Regions from separate parts of the Vibrio kanaloae genome, predicted to be linked through region 2. Evidence: predicted binding sites of a transcription regulator. Region 2 holds the regulator's gene; the other holds the start of a gene.
The links. The regulator MetJ, encoded in region 2, represses methionine synthesis genes. The targets are predictions, from matches to a motif close to TTAGACNTNTANANGTCTAA.
Positions count from the first base shown of each region.

Region 1 (10,597 bases), 1.1 Mb from region 2:
AACCTTAATGGTGGCTTCAACAAAACCATTCTTCAAGTTGCTAACTCTGGTTATGCCGAACAGATGACAACCTTTGGTACAGGTAAGGGTATCGTTCGTGATGCAAACAACAACGATGCTGATGGCTTCCGATTGATTAACTGGGGTGTGCTTGCTATCGGTGAGAACATCGAGTTTGGGCACACGGTTCGTTATGCGGCGTCAACGGGCGTTGGTGCAAATAACAGTGATGATGAGTCGTTCAGTGCAGTAATCCGTCCGCTTTATAAGTGGGACAAGCGTATGCGTACCATTCTTGAAATTGGCGGTTTTGTTGAAACGATTGATAACCAAGATGGCGCGGGTGGCAAGTTTACAGTGGCTCAGGCTTGGGTACCGCAAGTGGGTTTCTGGTCGCGTCCTGAATTCCGTATCTTTGCGACTTACCTAAATGATGCTGAAAATGACAATGCTTTCGGTGAAGGTAAAAACAGTGAAATGAGTGTCGGTATGCAAGTGGAAGCTTGGTGGTAAGCCGAGTCTTTCTCGTGAGTTGTCATTAATAAAAAGGGCTGACGCTAAGTCAGCCCTTTTGGGTCTTTGTTATAGTGCGGTGCTAAGTGTCGGTAATTACCAACCTTTAACTAAACCACCTTGGAAAATATCATAAGCAGCGTTGTACACTTCTTCAGTTTGGTAAGCCTTTACGAAGTTTTGTACATTTTCCGCATTTAGGTTCTCTTCACGAGAAACAATTAGGTTTACGTATGGTGAATCTTTGTCTTCAACAAATACACCATCTTTTTGTGGAGTTAGGTTGATTGAGCTTGCGTAAGTTGTATTGATGATAGATAGAGTTACATCATCCAGAGAGCGCGGTAGCTGCGCAGCGTCTAGTTCAACAATCGTTAGGTTTTTAGGGTTGCTAACTATGTCACGAACTGTCGCGAGAAGACCGGCATCTTCGCTAAGCTCAAGCAGACCTTGTTGCTCAAGAAGCAGGAGAGAGCGACCTAGGTTTGTTGGATCGTTTGGTACTGCGATACGAGCACCATCTTGAATGTCGTCTACTGATTTCACTTCTTTTGAGTAGCCAGCAATTGGATAAACAAAGGTGTTACCAGCGATAGTCAGTTTGTAACCACGATCGGCAACTTGTTGTTCTAGGTATGGTGCGTGTTGAAATGCATTGATGTCGATAGAGCCGTCATCTAGCGCTGCGTTTGGTGTTACATAATCAGTAAAGGTCACTAACTCAACATCCAAGCCGTATTGCTCTTTCGCTACTTTCGCAGCAACTTCAGCAACTTGTGCTTCAGCCCCTGCAATTACGCCGACTTTGATTTTTGAAGTGTCGACTTCTTTATCGCCACAACCTGCTAGTACTAGCGCTGAAGCTGCTGCTGCGATAGTAAGTAAACCTTTAAGGTTAAATTTCATAATAATCTCCTTTTAATAAATCTATTTAATTTGGTTCAAACGACGCTTGGTCTTAGATTGTTTGCGTTTAAACGCTGAGTCTTTATCTGTGGTCAACGCGGCGAACTAATGAATCACCGATTGATTGAATAATTTGTACCAGCACAATCAACATCACTACCGTCACAGCCATGATGGTGACATCGTAGCGGTGGAATCCGTAACGAATGGCAACATCACCCAGGCCACCGCCGCCCACAGTACCTGCCATTGCTGAGTAACTCACAAGCGTTACTAGTGTGATTGTGACTGAGTTGATGATCGTCGGTAGTGCTTCAGGAAGCAGAACCTTATTGATTATTTGTGTTGGTGTTGCGCCCATTGACTGAGCAGCTTCCACTAGACCTGTTGGCACTTCAAGTAGTGCACTCTCGATAAGTCGAGCTACGAATGGGATAGCCCCAATTGTTAATGGAACAATTGCTGCTGTTGTCCCGATAAAGGTACCGATCAACATCTTAGTCAGTGGGATAATCGCCACCATCAGCACTAAGAAAGGCACTGAACGACCTACGTTGACAACTGCACCTAGAGTCTTGTTTAGCTTGGTGTTCTCAAGTAAACCACCTTTCTTGGTTGTGTGTAGAATCACGCCTAATGGGATACCGACAGCAAAACCAACAATGCCAGCAACAGCAACCATGTACAGCGTTTCGCCTGTTGCGCCTAGTAGAAGGTTACCGTTCAAGCTGATCCAGTCAGCAATCTCGTTGAAACTAAAGGACATAACCAAGCACCTCTACTTTTACATTGTTGTCGCGTAGGAATTGGATAGCAGCATTATCATCGGCTTCATTACCGAATAGCTCGGCAACCATCATGCCGAATTTTACACCGCCAGCGTAATCAAGATCAGAGCTTAATATACTGACATCGATATTAAATTTTCGTGCAATCTGCGTCATCAGCGGAGCATCAACCGTTGCGCCCGTAAACTCAAGGCGTACCAGTGGATAGCTGCTGTTTACACGAGTCTCTTGCAAACGCGCTTGGTAATCTTCAGGAATCGTCAGATCCAGCGTTGAACGAATAAATTGATGCGCCAGTTCTGTTTTAGGGTGTGCGAATATGTCACCCACAGTCCCTTTTTCGACAAGCTCGCCGCCACCAATGATGGCGACTTCGTGACAGATGTTTTTAACCACATCCATTTCGTGAGTAATCAATAGAATCGTGATGCTTAGCTTACGGTTGATTTTTCGTAGCAGCTCAAGAATCGATTGAGTGGTTGCTGGATCCAGAGCACTGGTTGCTTCATCACAAAGCAGTACTTTTGGGTCTGATGCTAATGCACGAGCAATCGCGACACGTTGCTTTTGACCACCACTCAAATTCGCTGGATAAGTATCGCGTTTGTCTGCAAGGCCAACAAGATCGAGTAACTCACTCACTTTCGCTTCAATAGCCGCTTTATCTCTACCGGCAAGCTCTAAAGGCAGTGCTACATTGTTAAATACAGTACGAGAAGACAACAGATTGAAGTGCTGGAAGATCATACCTATGTTACGGCGCGCTTCGCTTAGTTCAGACTTGCTGAGTTTTGTTAGGTCGATACCGTCAACAATCACTTCACCTGAAGTCGGGGCTTCTAACATGTTTACACAACGGATCAGGGTGCTTTTACCTGCACCTGAAGAGCCGATGACTCCGAAGATTTGACCTTGAGGTATGTGGAGGTTGATATCAATTAAGGCATTGATTTCTTTAGTGCCTTGATAAAAAACCTTATTGACTTGATTCACTTTAATCATAGAGAAACCCGTGCAGATAGAACAGAATAATATGTCGATAGCTCGCTCGATTTACAGACGATGCTATGGTGTTCTATGATCTAAGTCAATAGATATTTTTACGTCTAGACGGCTAAACGTAAGTGGTGTTATTTAAGGTGGAAACCGTTTTTTAACAAGTGCAGAAATAAATAGATAGTGATGAAGCAAATAAAGCGTGTAATAATTAATGATTAATAGAGCGTTGATAGAGAACTGAATTTTGTCTAAACCTGCTGTTTTTTTAGATCGTGATGGTGTGATTAACGTTGATCACGGCTACGTACATGATGAGCATGACTTTGAATACATCGACGGTGTGTTTGAAGCGGCGAAAGCGTTTAAAGATATGGGTTATTTATTGGTGCTAGTGACTAACCAGTCAGGTATTGCTCGTGGCATGTTTAGCGAAGACCGTTTTCTTTCTCTGACGCAGTGGATGGATTGGAACTTTGTTGATAATGGTGTCGAGCTTGATGGCATCTATTACTGTCCTCACCACGCTGAACACGGTATCGGTGACTACAAGCAAGATTGTGAATGTCGTAAACCAAAGCCAGGCATGTTCATTTCTGCTCGTGACTTTCTGAAAATTGATATGGCTAATTCAGTCATGATCGGCGATAAAGCTGAAGACATGATGGCTGCAGAGGCAGCAGGAGTTGGCACTAAAGTATTGGTGAGAACCGGCAAGCCAATCACTGAAAAGGGTGAAGCGCTAGCTAGCGTAGTACTTGATAGCATTAAAGACGTACCCGCTTTCTTAAAAGGTTAAGCGTTTCATTGAGCACTAAGGTCATGTACCTATCCTTAAAAAGCACCTAATTGTTACTAGGGTTTATACTGTTTAAGAAGATAAGTATCGTGTCTATATAAAGATGAGGAACGAAGTATGAAAGCTATGTTAGTAGCATCTCTATGTACGGTAGCATTAATCGGGTGCTCTAAGTCAGCAGCCCCTGATAGTGAAGCATCGAATAATCAGTTCATGACTTATCAATGTGAGTCTGATGTTTCGTTTGAAGTAGCTTACCTTGATAATGAAAAAGCGGTCTTACGTTTGCTTGACGATGAATATCGTCTGACTCAGGTACCGGCAGGTTCAGGAACCAAATATATTCTAGATGATGGCACTGCAGAGGTAGTTAACAACATCACTTTGCGTACTAAAGGTGACAATGCACGTCTAGAACTTGGTCGTGTTGTGTATCGAAATTGTCAAAAGTAAGTCATCGTAAGAACGACTAGGATTTACATACAGTTAAGTGAGGGAATCTACCCTCACTTTTTCTCTTTTCTCTTTTCTCTTTTAACGTTAGACTTTTTATGAGCAAAAAACTCACTATTCTCGATATTGCTAAGCTGTCCGGTGTTGGTAAGTCAACCGTATCTCGCGTTCTGACCAACGACCCTAAAGTGAAACCTGAGACCCGTGAAAGGGTGGAAAGAGTAATTCAAGAATCTGGGTACACACCTTCAAAGTCTGCGCAATCAATGCGTGGTGGCAGTCAAAAAGTCATCGGCGTGATCATCTCTCGTTTAGATTCTCCCTCTGAAAACAAAGCCGTTAGTACCATGTTGGCTGAGTTGTATCGAGCAGATTACGATGTGGTGATTATGGAAAGTCAGCTCGACAGAGAAAAAGCCAATGAGCACCTGCAAGTTCTGAAGCGACGTAATGTGGATGGCATCATTGTGTTTGGCTTTACTGACTGTGATATCCCAGCGATCGAAACATGGGAACACAAAGCTGTGGTTATTGCTCTGGATACCGAGAACGTGACGTCGATTAACTATGATAACCAACAGGTTATTGATCGTGCTCTCGCGCACCTATCGGATCAAGGGATCTCAGATGTCGGCTTTATTGGTGTTGATCCTAGTGATAAATCAACCGGTGAACTGCGTCTTAAGGCTTATCTAGATTGGTGTGAAAACACCGGAGTGATTGCGAATTATCGTACTGGTCAACTTCATCATGAAAGTGCTTATCAGCTAGTGGATGAGATACTGACTCCTGCAACTCAAGCGATTGTTTGTGCCAGTGATACCCTGGCCCTTGGCGTGATCAAACGTCTACAAGAGCGACAACGCGAAGATGTGGTCGTGACAGGCGTTGGTGGCAACACTTTGCTCTCTTTTTTGTTTCCTCGTGTATTCAGTATTGACCCCGGCTATCAATCCGCAGGGAAATTAGCGGCTAATCTATTGATCTCCCAGCTTTTAGGTAACTCTGAGATCTCTCATCACACCCAACCTCCGATTCTATAATCCACTCAATTAAGCAAAATTGAACCGCTTGGATTAAAATTAGAGTGTGATCTCTTTCAATTAATGGGACTGTTCCCATTTTAATTTATTATTCATACGGGCATTATAATAATCGTTGTTGGGACTGTTCCCATTAATCTAAATCCTGAGTGGTTATCGCTGAATGGTTTAGATGAGTAATTGAATGAAACCAGGGTGGGGTAGTATGAGTAAGATAGCGAAGCAAGACGTTGCGCGTCTTATCGAGTTAGTCGGTGGCAAAGAAAATATTGCGAGTGTCAGCCATTGTTTGACTCGACTGCGTTTTGTATTGAACGATACGGAACAAGCAAACAAAGCAGAACTAGAAAAGCTGAAGTTGGTAAAAGGCTGCTTTACGAACGCAGGTCAATTCCAAGTCGTGATTGGCACAGAGGTTGATGAAGTGTACGCACTTCTGATTGAACAAACGGGTAAAGAGGCGTCATCAAAAGATGAGTCTAAGCTTGCAGCTCGTCAGAACATGAACTTCCTTGAGCGTGGTATCTCCCATTTAGCCGAAATTTTCGTACCACTGTTGCCTGCCATCATTACGGGTGGTTTGATTCTTGGTTTCCGTAATGTGATTGGCGACATTCGCATGTTCGACGGCAAAACCTTGGTTGAGATCAGCCAGTTCTGGGCAACCGTTCACTCTTTCTTATGGTTGATCGGCGAAGCGATTTTCTTCTTCCTACCGGTTGGTGTGTGTTGGGCGACGGTTAAGAAGCTCGGCGGAACCCCTATTTTGGGTATCACGCTCGGTGTGACCTTGGTTTCCCCACAATTGATGAACGCTTACATGATAGGTAAATCGGTACCTGAGGTGTGGGACTTTGGCTTGTTCGTGATTGAGAAAGTTGGTTATCAGGCACAGGTGATCCCAGCGATGCTAGCGGGTGTGGCTTTGGCATTTATTGAGACTAACCTCAAGCGTATTGTTCCTTCTTATCTGTACCTTGTTGTCGTGCCATTTGTATCGATTATTTTGTCTGTGATTCTAGCACACGCTTTCATTGGTCCATTTGGCCGCATGTTAGGCGATGGTGTGGCATTCGCGGCTAAAGCGGCAATGACTGGTGATTTTGCGATTTTTGGTTCAGTGGTATTTGGCTTCCTATACGCACCTTTGGTAATTACAGGTATTCACCACACAACCAACGCAGTCGACCTACAATTGATGCAAGACTTAGGCGGTACGCCAATCTGGCCTTTGATTGCTTTATCAAATATTGCGCAAGCTTCAGCGGTTGTCGGCATCATCATCTTAAGCAAGCGTGAAGGCGAACGAGATATCTCGGTTCCAGCTGCAATCTCTGCCTACTTAGGTGTGACAGAGCCTGCGATGTACGGCATCAACCTTAAATACAAATTCCCAATGCTGAGCGCAATGATCGGCAGTGCCGCAGCGGCTGCAATCTGTGGTAGTGCAGGTGTGATGGCGAATGGAATAGGTGTCGGTGGCTTGCCGGGTATCTTATCGATTCAACCGCAATATTGGTCTGTTTACTTAATTGCGATGCTGGTGGCGATTGTACTACCCGTCACGTTAACACTGTTCTTCTATAAACGAGCACAGATGAAAGGCGAGCTAGAAACCGCCAACGCGTAATGCATTAAATAAGCGATGACTCCAAAGTGAGCCATCGCTTTTTCTCTTAGTTATAGCTTTTTCTTTTAGTTATAACGGCTATTCGACCATGATTCACATGGTGATTTTTATTTTATATTTTCTGGTAAGTGAGTGTTAGAGATGGCGATGACTGAGCATGATGAAAGTTGGTGGAAAACCGCAACCATCTATCAAATCTACCCAAAGAGCTTTTGTGATAGTGGCAGTAAAGGTACTGGCGATATCAAAGGGATCATTTCAAAACTGGATTATCTTAAACACTTGAGTGTGGATGCCATTTGGTTAACCCCTGTTTACGCATCCCCAATGATCGATAACGGCTACGATATTTCAGACTACTACGCGATTAATCCTCAATTCGGCACCATGGAAGATTTCGACTTATTACTATCTGAAGCGCACCAACGGGGTATCCGTATCGTGATGGATATAGTGGTAAACCACACCTCGACAGAGCATGCATGGTTCCAATCTGCTTTGGGCGACAAAAACAGCCCGTACCGCGATTACTACATCTGGAAAGACCCAGTAAACGGCCAAGCACCCACTAACTGGCAATCTAAGTTTGGCGGTAATGCATGGGCTCTCGATGAAGCCACAGGTCAATACTACCTTCATCTATTCGCCAAAGAGCAGGCCGACCTGAACTGGGAGAACCCGGTTGTACGTGGTGAAGTGAAAGACGTTATCAGCTTCTGGGCTGAAAAAGGCGTTGATGGTTTCCGCCTTGATGTCATTAATTTAATTTCAAAGCAGCAAGACTTTCCTAACGATGATATTGGTGACGGTCGTCGCTTTTATACCGATGGTCCACGTGTACACGAATACCTGCAAGAGATCAGTGAAGAAGTATTCCAGAAATACGGCAGCGTGACGGTTGGCGAGATGTCTTCAACGACACTGGAACATTGTCAGCAATACTCAAATATTGATAACAGTGAGCTATCGATGGTGTTTAATTTTCATCACCTTAAGGTCGATTACACCAATGGTGAGAAGTGGACCAATGCGCCGTTTGATTTCTTACAGCTCAAGTCGATCTTCAATCACTGGCAAACAGGCTTGAACGGCAAAGGGTGGGGCGCGCTATTTTGGTGTAATCACGACCAACCAAGAGTGGTGAGCCGTTTAGGTGATGATCAGCAGTATCGTGTTGAGTCGGCTAAGATGCTGGCTGCGTCTGTACATATGATGCAAGGCACGCCGTATATCTATCAAGGTGAAGAAATTGGCATGACTAACCCTGGCTATACTGAGATCAGCCAATATCGTGATGTAGAGAGCACCAACATGTACGACATCATGGTTAACCGTGATGGTGTGGAGCATCAAGATATGATGGCGATTTTAGCGCAGAAATCTCGCGATAACTCTCGTACACCGATGCAATGGAACTGTGAAGCATATGCAGGCTTTTCACAAGAACAGCCATGGCTAGACGTTGCGAATAACTATACTGAGATCAATGCTGAGCAAGCGCTGGAAGATAAAGATTCTGTTTTTTACTTCTACAAGAGCTTGATTGAGTTACGTAAACAAGTGCCTGTGATTACTCATGGTAGTTATCAAGATTTATTGCCTGAACACTCATCTATTTTTGCGTATGCACGTGAGAGCGAAGGGCAAACCTTGTTGTGTATTAACAACTATTATGGTGAAGAGGCGGAATGCGTTTTACCGGAACGTTTTGATATGAGTAAGGCGAAGAGTTTGTTGTCTAACTATCAAGAAGCGAACACTTCAGTAGCATTACATCATCAAGTCTTACGTCCTTATGAGACTCGTATTCTCTTGATTGAAGGTTAACCTTGTTTCATTTTCACAAGCCTGATTCTTATTCCCCTTAAAGGGTTGGGCTTTTACAAAGGCTTTGGAGTGCTCCCCAAAGCCTTTTTTCGATGTACTGTTAGTGCTTAGTGAGCATTTCGATCTCTTCGTGTGAAAGGTGAACAAGGGGTGGTACTGACTGTGGTGTGACAGCAACAGTCAGCTCATCGAGAAGCATTGTCAGTTTGTCCATCGGCCATTGTTGAAGCTGAGCTTTAATCTCTTCGTAGGCGTCATCCCTTTCTTTTCTCACTGCTTTGTCCATTTCAAGTCCTGCAAAGTTAACGTTGTTTGCTCAAGACCACTGATTTCACTGTGTCGTACATAGCCAAATACGGGATGATAAATCGTCGTGATATTTTCATTGATGAGTGTACTACTCGACGGTTGCTCATCATTGTTGCATTCTAGAGTCAGTATTGATTGGTATTCGAGTAAGCCTACTTCTATTTGTTGATTATTAATTTTCTCAAATATTTTACCGTTTTCTATTCTTTTCTGTTCTCTTTTCCAATTCAAAGAACAGCGACTGATCACCATTTTAGAATCAACATCATACTGTTCGACTAATCGGTATGCATCTTCATCGCTGATGTCGAGTCCGTTAATATTATGTTCCCAAAATGAAGAACTGATTTGTTGATCTTTATATGTATTAGCCGATGTAGGAAACTCCATGCTATCAAAAATATGGATTAAAGAAGGCGCTTTATTAAAGAAGTCAATCAGGCTTAAAGAAGCCTCTTCATTAATTCGATATAGCTGACCATCTTTTTCATACAAAAAATCTGTATCTTCATTACTTCCTATCGAGTTCTTGATTATTCTCACATAAAAGCTATCTACACCAATATTAGAAAGGTTATTAATGACTTCTGTTAATTGAGCTGTCTCTTTTTGAGGGAGAGTGTCTAAAACGTCGATGAGTTCAATCGCATTTTTAGGAATGTATTTAATGTAAAAAACCTCTGAAGAGTTCCCATCAAGACGATTTATTTTCTCTTCATAGTTTAGCCACTGTTCATTTTTTGGAGAAAATTGGGATTTATTAAAGTCCAGATCTGAGCCGATTTGTTTTTCTGGTATAGAGGGTGATGAGCTATTACAGCCTGATAGAAATAGCGATGATAAAATAGATAATAAAGGTAATTTGTTCTTCATGATTTTAATCCGGTAAAAATGCTGAGGTGTTTATGTTGTCAGCAAGTTTGAAGATTAGCGTTTGATAAGCCAAATAATGATAGATAACAAAGATTAACGAATCTTAATTTTATGTTTAATCTTTTGTTTTTTTAAGGTTTTTTTGTTATTTCATTTCGTTTTTCATTGGTGTTCTAGCGTAGCAGTCTTATTCATTAATAGATTAACTTAAGTGACCTAAGTGTTTTGTTCGTATTTGTTTTACTTTGTTGTTTTATTTATTTAATCCAATTCGTTAACTTCTGGTCTACCAAAATGGTAATAAATAAAAGAAGGATAACTAAATGCGTAATAATAGTGGCTATAGCTTAATTGAATTGGTGATCGTTATTGTGGTGATCGGTATTTTATCGGTGGCAGCGATACCTAAATTTATGAATATTCAAAATGAAGCGAGAGAAGCTCGACTCTATAGTGTAAG
Region 1 covers NZ_AP025497.1:2,378,264-2,388,860, reverse strand. Annotated here, with positions in the region: gene OCV24_RS10830 (carbohydrate porin) at 1-513, shown strand, start outside; gene metQ (methionine ABC transporter substrate-binding lipoprotein MetQ) at 610-1,419, opposite strand; gene OCV24_RS10820 (methionine ABC transporter permease) at 1,502-2,185, opposite strand; gene metN (methionine ABC transporter ATP-binding protein MetN) at 2,175-3,209, opposite strand; gene gmhB (D-glycero-beta-D-manno-heptose 1,7-bisphosphate 7-phosphatase) at 3,451-4,002, shown strand; gene OCV24_RS10805 (MliC family protein) at 4,120-4,455, shown strand; gene treR (trehalose operon repressor TreR) at 4,554-5,498, shown strand; gene treB (PTS trehalose transporter subunit IIBC) at 5,704-7,128, shown strand; gene treC (alpha,alpha-phosphotrehalase) at 7,270-8,955, shown strand; gene OCV24_RS10785 (hypothetical protein) at 9,056-9,241, opposite strand; gene OCV24_RS10780 (hypothetical protein) at 9,226-10,137, opposite strand; gene OCV24_RS10775 (prepilin-type N-terminal cleavage/methylation domain-containing protein) at 10,461-10,597, shown strand, end outside.
Region 1: a site for MetJ is predicted at 3,306-3,325, ahead of metN (methionine ABC transporter ATP-binding protein MetN). Genes of this name have one in related genera too.

Region 2 (10,597 bases):
CTTTACTGAGTTGAGGAGAGCGAACAGTCTAAATGATAAGGCGGTTAAATTCGAGGAGCAGTTTAGGTGAAAGAGGTGAGTTAACGAATGAAGGTCACTAGAGCTCATGAATTTCAACCAACATGCCAGTTAACAAAAGAAATAAAGACACTATTGGCGAAAAATGTATCAAATCGGTTGATCCTGTCTTATAGATTCATTACTATACTGCGCCTTAAAGGTATGGCTTCGTCACTTTTTTGTACGGATGCGGTGTCTTTATTTCTTTTTTAAACTACGTGTGGTGTGCGGCTTAGAATCGTATAGCGACACGGCCTACTTGAGGTTATCCCATGAAAGCTGGAATCCACCCAGAATACAAAGCAGTAACAGCAACTTGTTCTTGCGGCAACACATTCGAATTCAACTCTACTCTAGGTAAAGATGGCATTCACCTAGATGTATGTGACAAATGTCACCCATTCTACACAGGTAAGCAACGTATCGTAGATACAGGCGGCCGTGTAGATCGCTTTAACAAGCGTTTCGGTGCTCTTTCTAGCAAGAAGTAATTCTCGCTATTTAGACATGAAAAAGGACACTTAGGTGTCCTTTTTTGTTGCCTATAATTTGAGTCAATGATGGATACTGCTCTGCTTTTTAGCTATTTAATAGGTAGGCAATTAATATAAATGATAGGTAGTTGATCCGAATTTCTCCACAATGGTCGTTCCGCTACTTCTATTTAGAAATTCGCTTGAAAGTTCAACAGACAATAGTAATTTCAACTGCTCACTGGTCTTATTAGTAGTTAAATCTCGTTTTTTAATGAGACAGAGGCTTTAACTACCTAGGAACTTTGAAGTACATCCATTAACATGAACAAGACCCCCAAATAATAATAACCTAGGAACCTACACCTATGTCTGAAGACAGCCGACAAGACCAATCCTCTCAAGAGTTATCGCCTCAAGAACAATTTCGTCAGCAAGCTCTTGATTATCATGAGTTCCCAATTCCAGGCAAAATTGCCGTAGAACTGACAAAGCCTGCAGATTCTGCAGAAGATCTAGCACTAGCATACAGCCCTGGCGTGGCTGAACCTGTTCGCGAAATCGCACAAAACGTCGATAACGTTTATAAATACACGGGTAAAGGCAACATGGTTGCAGTTATCTCTAACGGTACGGCGATTCTTGGTCTTGGAAATCTTGGCCCTATTGCTTCTAAACCGGTAATGGAAGGTAAAGCGTTACTGTTTAAGCGCTTTGCAGGTTTAGATTCTATCGATATTGAAGTAAAACACCGCACAATCGATGAGTTTGTAGATACCGTTGCCAATATCGCAGATACATTCGGTGGTATTAACCTAGAAGACATCAAAGCACCAGATTGTTTTGAGATTGAACGTCGCCTGATTGAACGTTGTGATGTACCAGTATTCCACGATGACCAACACGGTACTGCGATTGTAACAGCAGCTGGTATGCTGAACGCAATTGAACTTCAAGGTAAGAAGCTAGAAGAATGTAAGATCGTTTGTTTAGGTGCAGGCGCAGCAGCGGTTGCTTGTATGGAACTGCTGATTAAGTGTGGCGCCCAGCGTGAGAAGATCTACATGCTGGACCGTAAAGGGGTAATCCACACTCGTCGTGATGACCTTAATGAGTACAAAGAACTATTCGCAAACAACACTGACAAACGTACTCTTGAAGATGTTATCGAAGATGCGGATCTATTCTTGGGTGTGTCTGGCCCTAACTTGCTACCAGCTGAAGCATTAACACTAATGGCTGATAAGCCGATTGTGTTTGCATGTTCAAACCCTGATCCAGAAATCAAACCAGATCTTGCTCATGAAGTTCGAAAAGACCTTATTATGGGTACGGGCCGTAGTGATTACCCGAACCAAGTTAACAACGTACTTTGTTTCCCATTCATTTTCCGTGGTGCGTTAGATGTGCGTGCGAGCGAAATTAATGATGAGATGAAACTGGCGGCGGTTCATGCTATTCGTGAACTGGCGAAAGAAGAAGTGCCAGCAGAAGTATTAGCGGCAGCAGGTGAGACGGCGCTGGAGTTTGGTAAGGGCTATATCATTCCTAAGCCAATGGACCCGCGTCTGCTTCCTCGAGTAGCAAAAGCGGTAGCGGAAGCGGCCGTTGAATCTGGCGTTGCGCGTATTGATATGCCAGCTAACTATATGGCGTAATAGCCCGCTGTGGTGGATTCTCTGTAGCGGTTTCGCTATGGGCAAGAATAATAAAAACCGACTCATCAGGAGTCGGTTTTTTTATATCTATCACTCACAGCCCACTCGCAAGCAGTATAGTGAGTGATGTTATGAATAGGGGCCGCTATAGCGAATCAGTATTAAAGGCGGTACTGAGTTGTTTTTATTATTCGTCAAACGCTTCGAATTCGATCCCCATCTCTGTCATCAGTCTTTTTACTTCAGTAGGGATATCGTCTGGACGGTCTTTACGGAGATCTTCATCCGTTGGTAGTGGTTGGCCTGTGTACGCATGTAGAAAGGCTTCGCACAGTAGCTCACTGTTTGTTGCATGGCGCAGGTTATTAATCTGGCGGCGAGTACGCTCGTCAGTGAGAACCTTTAACACTTTTAGAGGGATAGAAACTGTAATTTTCTTTACTTGTTCGCTTTTCTTTCCATGCTCAGCATATGGGCTTATGTATTCACCATTCCAGTCGGCCATTGCGTACCTTCATCACTTTAGTTGTTAGAATAAATTAATAGTGGTGATTTTAGCGGGATTTACTGCCATAAGCAAAGACATATGGACGTCTAGAAGTGTTGACGTCTCACGTTTATGAAAGTAAAGTGAATTACATATATCTAACACAGCCGAAAAATGCCGACAAGCAGCTGTGATTCTCAGACGCAAAACTTGTAAGGAAGCACCTATGAGCAGCCGGAAGCCAGCAACAATTGCAGTACGTACTGGTATCGAGTCAGACACGCAACACCATGCCGTTGTCCCACCTATTTACCTTTCGACTAATTATGGGTTTCCCGCTTTTGGTGAAGTGCCAAAGTACGATTACACTCGTTCTGGTAACCCCAATCGAGGTTTATTAGAAACGGCACTGTTTGAGCTTGAATCAGGCAAAGGCGCGGTTGTGACTAACTGCGGTACTTCGGCGCTAAACTTATGGGTTTCTGCTTTCTTAGGCGGCGATGATCTTATTATCGCACCACACGACTGCTACGGCGGTACTTACCGTCTGTTTAACACTCGCTCACTGAAAGGTGACTTCAAAGTTCTGTTTGTTGATCAATCGGATCAATCGGCACTGGATGCGGCGATCGCGCTTAAGCCAAAGTTGATCTTAATCGAAACACCATCGAATCCATTGGTTCGCGTGGTTGATATTGCAGAAACTTGCCGCAAAGCGAAAGAGGTTGGTGCTCTGGTTGCTGTCGACAACACGTTTTTGACACCTGTGTTCCAAAAGCCTTTAGAGCTGGGTGCTGATTTTGTTATTCACTCAACCACTAAGTACATCAATGGACACTCAGATGTTATTGGTGGCGTTGTGGTCACTAAGACAGAAGAGCACGCTGAAGAGCTAGCATGGTGGGGCAACTGTATTGGTGCGACCGGCACACCATTTGATAGCTACATGACTTTACGTGGTATTCGTACGCTAGGTGCGCGTATGCGAGTTCACGAAGAAAGCTCACGTGAGATTCTGGCGTCTCTGCAGCAACAAGATCTCGTCGGCACTATTTACCACCCAAGCCTTCCTGAACATCCGGGTCATGAGATCGCGAAGAAACAGCAATCGGGCTTTGGCTCAATGCTCAGCTTTGAGTTTGCGGGCTCATTCGAGGCGCTTAAATACTTTGTTGATAAGTTAGAGCTGTTTTCTTTGGCGGAATCGCTGGGCGGTGTTGAAAGCTTGATTTGTCACCCTGCGTCGATGACTCACCGCGCGATGGGTGAAGAAGCATTAGCAGAAGCGGGTGTTTCTCAGCAACTACTGCGTCTATCTGTTGGCCTTGAAGATGCAGAAGACCTAATCGATGACCTCAAGCAAGCGTTTGAAAAAACACAGCGCTTTATTGCTGAAGGGGAGGGGTAATAATGGCAACCTTTCGCCAGCTACATAAATTTGGTGGCAGCAGTTTAGCGAATCCTGAATGTTACCAACGCGTGGTTAACATCCTTAGAGAATACTCATCAGCAACTGATTTAGTCGTTGTATCGGCAGCGGGTAAAACAACCAACCGTTTGATTGAGTTTGTTGAAGCGCTCGACAAAGATGGCCGTATTGCCCATGAATGCCTACAAACCCTTCGTCAGTTCCAGCTTGAGCTGATTGAAGCGCTGCTTGAAGGTGAAGCCGCTTCGCAACTAACGGCAACCATTCAACAAGAGTTTACCGCTTTGGGTGAGCTCACCGCTCCCTTGAGCGAAGCGCAAAAAGCACAAGTGTTAGGACACGGTGAGGTTTGGTCTTCGCGTCTGTTAGCCGCTTTGTTGTGCCAACATGATTTACAAGCGGTAGCTCAAGATGCGCGTGCCTTTTTGCGTGCAGAAGTGGGCGCTCAACCTGAAGTTGACCGCGCACGTTCTTATCCTCTGATTAAAGAAGCTCTAGCGCAGCATGCGCATTGTCGTGTGGTGATTACGGGCTTTATGGCTCAGAACAGCGACGGCGAAACCGTATTGCTTGGTCGGAATGGTTCGGATTACTCAGCTACCGTGATTGGCGCGTTGGCTGAAGTTGAACGTGTGACGATTTGGAGTGATGTGGCAGGCGTATACAGCGCTGACCCTCGTCTGGTTTCAGATGCGTGTCTATTGCCTCTGCTTCGTCTTGATGAAGCCAGTGAGTTAGCTCGTCTGGCGGCGCCGGTGCTTCACAGCCGAACGCTACAGCCGGTGGCTCAAAGTGCTATGGATTTAAGTTTACGCTGCAGCTATCAGCCAGAAGCAGGCTCCACACAGATTGAGCGTGTACTGGCATCTGGTCGTGGTGCAAAAATCATTACCTCTTTGGATGACGTTCTTATCGTGCAACTGACGTTTGGTCACGGCCATGATTTCGACCGTCTAGAGAGTGAAGTCCTTGAAGGGCTTAAGCGTGCTCAACTTGAGCCGCTGGCTTATGAGCTTGAACCGGATCAACACTGTTTGCGTCTTGCTTACACAGAAGAGATCGCTGGTGGTGCTTTAGAATATCTACAAGACCACGCGATTGAAGCTGAGATTAAGCTCAAAGAAGGTTTCTCTCTGATTGCAGCAGTGGGTGCGGGTGTGACTAAGAACCCGAACCATTGTTACGGCTTCTACCAGCAGCTTAAGAGCTCTCCGGTTGAGTTCATCTCAGAAGCGAACTCAGGCTTAAGCTTGGTGGCTGTGATTCGTAAGAGCGAAACATCAAGTCTGGTGAAAGGCATTCACTCTCAACTGTTCCAAGCGCAGAAGCGTGTTGCGATTGCCTTGTGTGGTAAGGGCAATATTGGTTCAAGCTGGTTAAGCCTGTTTGCTGAGCAAAAAGCGGAACTTGAAAAGCGCCGTGGAATGAACTTTGAATTGGTTGCGGTGGTTGATAGCCAAACCTATTGGTTCGACGATCGAGGTATTGATGCGACTTCGGTAGGTAAGCGCTTTGATGACGAAGCGATTGCCAATAATGGTAACGACTGGTTAGAGCGTTTGGGTTCTATTCAAGGTTATGACGAAGCGGTTGTTCTCGATGTTACTGCGAGCCCGGTACTTGCAGCAAAATATCTGCAAATCGCACAGCAAGGTATCCACCTGATTTCGGCGAACAAGGTCGCAGGTTCTGCATCAAGTGAGTATTACCATCAAGTCAAAGATGCTTTCGCTAAGATCAGCCGTCATTGGTTGTACAACGCGACGGTTGGTGCAGGCTTACCGATTAACCACACGGTACGTGACCTGCGTGAAAGTGGCGATGACATTATTGCATTGTCAGGTATCTTTTCGGGCACACTGTCTTGGTTGTTCCAACAGTTCGATGGCACAGTACCATTTAGCGAGTTGGTTGACTTAGCATGGCAACAAGGCCTCACAGAACCGGATCCTCGTGCGGATCTAGATGGGTCAGATGTGATGCGTAAGTTGGTCATTCTGGCGCGTGAATCGGGTTTAGACATTGAACCTGAAAACGTAAAAGTGGAATCACTGGTGCCAGCAGAACTGCAAGACCTGTCGGTGGATGACTTCTTTGATAAGGCCTCTGTGCTGAGCGAAGAGTTGGCTGAGCGCTTAGAGAAAGCACATTCTCAACAAAAGGTTCTGCGTTACGTAGCGCGTTTAGAGAAGAATGGTAAGGCAACCGTAGGCGTTGAAGCTCTATCTAAAGAACATGCTCTAGCGAACTTGCTGCCTTGCGATAACATCTTTGCGATTGAAAGCAAATGGTACAAAGATAATCCATTGGTTATTCGTGGCCCAGGTGCGGGCCGTGAAGTAACAGCGGGCGCAATTCAATCTGACCTGAACAGAATGTCTAGCCTGTTCTGATACTCAGATCGGTTGGTTTAGTGTCTAAATAGCATACTATCCACTAAGATAGATAAGGCTGAAAGCACGATGTGTTTTTCAGCCTTTTTTCTACCTTATTTCTGCTTTGCGACCCATATAACGACTTGAGTTTTACTCACGATCTACTTGAGAAAAATTCATAATCGATCTGTTGACATTAAATCGTATTCAATACATCCTACAGACATATAGACGTCTAAACGTCGTTTAAGGATTTGAGTTTTTAGTGGTTGCTTTTGCCACAGGGAGAGTAAGATGGGATACACACACGCAGGCCATATCGACGCTTTAAATCAGAATATCGCAGAGCTTTCTGACAACATTAATGTGTCATTTGAATTTTTTCCACCAAGCAGTGAGAAGATGGAAGAGACCCTGTGGAACTCTGTTCACCGTCTTAAAACACTTCAACCAAAATTTGTATCGGTAACCTATGGTGCAAACTCGGGTGAACGTGATCGTACCCACTCAATCATTAAAGAGATCAAAAACCAAACGGGTCTAGTAGCAGCGCCACACCTAACGTGCATTGATGCTAGCCGCGAAGAACTTATTCAAATCGCCGACGATTACTGGGCGAATGGTATCGAGAGCATTGTTGCTCTACGTGGTGATATTCCAGCAGGCGGCGGTGCGCCAGATATGTATGCTTCTGACCTAGTTGAACTGCTTAAATCGCGCCATGATTTTGATATCTCAGTCGCGGCATTTCCAGAAGTTCACCCTGAAGCAAAAAGCGCTCAATCTGATCTTATTAATCTAAAACGTAAAGTAGATGCAGGTGCTAACCGTGCCATCACTCAGTTCTTCTTCGATGTAGAAAGCTACCTACGCTTTCGTGATCGCTGTGTGGCGGCGGGCGTTGATGTTGAGATAGTACCGGGTATCTTGCCAGTTTCTAACTTCAAGCAAGCGTCTCGCTTTGCTGCAATGAACAACGTTAAAGTGCCGGGCTGGATGGCGAAGCAATTTGAAGGCTTGGACGATGATCCAACGACTCGTCAGTTAGTTGGTGCTAGCCAAGCAATTGATATGGTCCGCACCCTGAGCCGTGAAGGTGTGAAAGACTTCCACTTCTATACACTAAACCGTGCAGAAATGACCTACGCACTTTGCCATACGCTAGGTGTTCGTCCACAAGTGGCTACGCTGTAGTTGAAGCTCTTGATAAAATGCCATCGGCGATAGAATCTCAAATCCTATAGATACAAAAAAGGCTTGGACTCTAAGAGTTCAAGCCTTTTACTTTTCTAGCTTCTAGCTTCTAGCTTCTAGCTTCTAGCTTAAGCGATAGTACCAAGCTCTAACAGTACCTCTTCAGCCCACACTATCCATGCTTCACGAAGAAGTAGGTTACGACGAAGAGTTAGACGTTCTAGGCGAGCTTGCTTGTCTAGCGTTGATGGTGTTGCGTAGTAAGCCGCTTCGATTTCTTTGTAATGAGAAACCAGTTTGCGAGACTCTTCTACCAACTCAGCAAGTTGTACACGGTATGCGTCACAAGGTTGTACAGCACAAGCCATTAGTTTAGCTGAGAACTCGTCACGAACGGTTGGGTGTGCAGTGGGTTGTTCAAACCATTCACCTAGGGCGCTACGTCCAGCGTCAGTGATAGAGTAAACCTTACGATCGGGTTTGCCTTCTTGAGGTTCAAGCACACAAGTGACCTGGTCGTTTTGAGCCATTTTATTTAGCTCGCGGTAAACTTGTTGGTGGCTAGCTTTCCAGAAGTAACCAATGCTTGCTGAGAATTCTTTTGTGATATCGTAACCAGTAGCATCGCGTGTACTTAAAACGGTTAGAATTACGTGTGGTAATGACATGTCTGAGATCCAAATGGTAAACAGTAAACAAAATACCTAAACATCAAGTGTGCTTCTTGTGGCACGTTATATTGGTTATGTTTAAGTAGCACCAACTTAGTCGTTGGTTATGTCACCTTATAAAGCCGTTTATCACCTAGGTCGACCAGTATATTGGCCAAGCTGCTACAGATTATTATGTTGGAGTATTTCTGCAGCGGAGCAGTAGTATATCTAAATAATAAGCATAAAGTAGAATACATGGACAAAATAACCCGAAAAAATTATAAAAAACTAAAATGATTGGATTTATTAAAATAAAAAGGCCACTTGTGGTGACCTTTTGTTCCCTTTTTGGTTTTAATGACTAGTTACCCAGTGTTCCGCATACCTGCCGCGATGCCTGCAATCGTCACCATGAGCGCTTCTTCTAGCTCTTCTGGTGGTGTTTCACTCTTACGAGTACGGTAAAGTAGTTCAGCTTGAAGCATGTTCAATGGCTCAACGTAGATGTTACGTAGACGTATAGATTCAAGTCCCCAAGGGTCGCTCTGCATCAAGTTTTCGTTGTTTTCTACATTCAGCACTGCTTTGATGTCTTTTTGCAGCTGTTCACGCAGTAATTCACCTAACGGTAATAGCTCTTCGTCAACAAGGCGTTGGTCGTAGTACTTAGCGATTTCCATGTTGCACTTCGAGTACACCATTTCCAACATACCCAAGCGGGTTGAGAAGAATGGCCATTCGCGACACATCTCTTCAAGTAGCGCTTGATGGCCTTGGTCTACTGAGTACTGAATCGCTTCACCAGCGCCTAACCATGCAGGAAGTACCAAACGGTTTTGGCTCCAAGAGAAAATCCATGGAATCGCACGTAGGCTTTCTACGCCGCCGTTCGGATTACGTTTCGCAGGGCGAGAGCCAAGTGGCAGTTTGCCTAGCTCTAGTTCAGGCGTCGCTTGACGGAAGTAAGGGACAAACTTCTCTTCGCCACGAACCACCTTACGGTAAGCCTCACAAGACACTTGAGACAGCACTTCCATTAGGTCGCGCCATTCTTGTTTAGGCTCTGGTGGCGGTAGAAGGTTCGCTTCTAGAATCGCACTTGCGTAAAGGTTGAAGCTGTTTACCGCAACATCTGGCAAGCCCAGTTTAAAGCGGATCATCTCGCCTTGCTCAGTTACACGTAAACCGCCTTTTAAGCTCTTAGGTGGCTGAGAAAGAAGCGCAGCATGTGCTGGCGCACCACCACGACCGACGGTACCGCCACGACCGTGGAAGAGGGTCAGCTCAATGCCTTCTTCGTCGCAAACTTTAACCAGTTTGTCCATCGCATCATACTGAGCCCACCCTGCAGACATTACGCCAGCATCCTTGGCTGAGTCAGAATATCCAATCATCACCATTTGGTGGTTCTGGATAAAGCCACGGTACAAATCGATGCTCATTAGCTGCTTCATTACTGCTTCTGAGTTGTTCAAGTCGTCTAGCGTTTCGAACAACGGACATACATCCATGCGGTATGGGCAACCACACTCTTGCAGTAGTAAGTGAACAGCCAGTACATCTGATGCAGTACGAGCCATAGAAATCACGTAAGCGCCGAAGGCTTCACGAGGTTGAGCGGCAATGACCTTACAGGTGTCTAAAACTTCTTTAACCTGTTCAGATGGCTCCCAATCGCGTGGCAGTAGTGGGCGTTTTGAGCTTAATTCATTGGTTAAGAAAGCAATTTTGTCTTGCTCACTCCACTGGTCATAATCACCAATGCCTAGGTAGCGAGTCAGTTCAGATAGTACATCCGAGTGACGAGTACTTTCTTGACGAACATCGAGACGAACCAAATGCACACCGAATGCTTTTAGGCGACGCAGGGTATCGAGTAGAGAACCGTCTGCGATTACGCCCATGCCACATTCGTGCAGTGATTGGTAACACGCATAAAGCGGCGTCCATAGTTGGTCGATGTTCTGTAGTGTTTCTTTCTTGGGGACTTCTACATCTTTGATTTCAGCATCTAAGACTTCTAGTGTGTTTCCAAGCAGGGTGCGTAGGCTTTTTAGGATCGCGCGGTAAGCTTCGTGTTCATCACCCGCTAGCTCACGCACCTGATCATTACACTTAGTCATCGACAGTTCTGTAATCAGCTCGTTTACGTCAGCTAGATAAAGGTCAGCGGCTTTCCAGCGAGAAAGTCGTAGTACTTCTTTAGTGATGGTGTGCGTGACGAATGGGTTACCATCGCGGTCACCACCCATCCAAGATGAGAAATGC
Region 2 covers NZ_AP025497.1:258,218-268,814, forward strand. Annotated here, with positions in the region: gene rpmE (50S ribosomal protein L31) at 333-551, shown strand; gene OCV24_RS01175 (malic enzyme-like NAD(P)-binding protein) at 902-2,191, shown strand; gene metJ (met regulon transcriptional regulator MetJ) at 2,379-2,696, opposite strand; gene OCV24_RS01185 (O-succinylhomoserine (thiol)-lyase) at 2,905-4,086, shown strand; gene OCV24_RS01190 (bifunctional aspartate kinase/homoserine dehydrogenase II) at 4,089-6,500, shown strand; gene metF (methylenetetrahydrofolate reductase) at 6,777-7,676, shown strand; gene OCV24_RS01200 (PadR family transcriptional regulator) at 7,805-8,344, opposite strand; gene ppc (phosphoenolpyruvate carboxylase) at 8,695-10,597, opposite strand, start outside.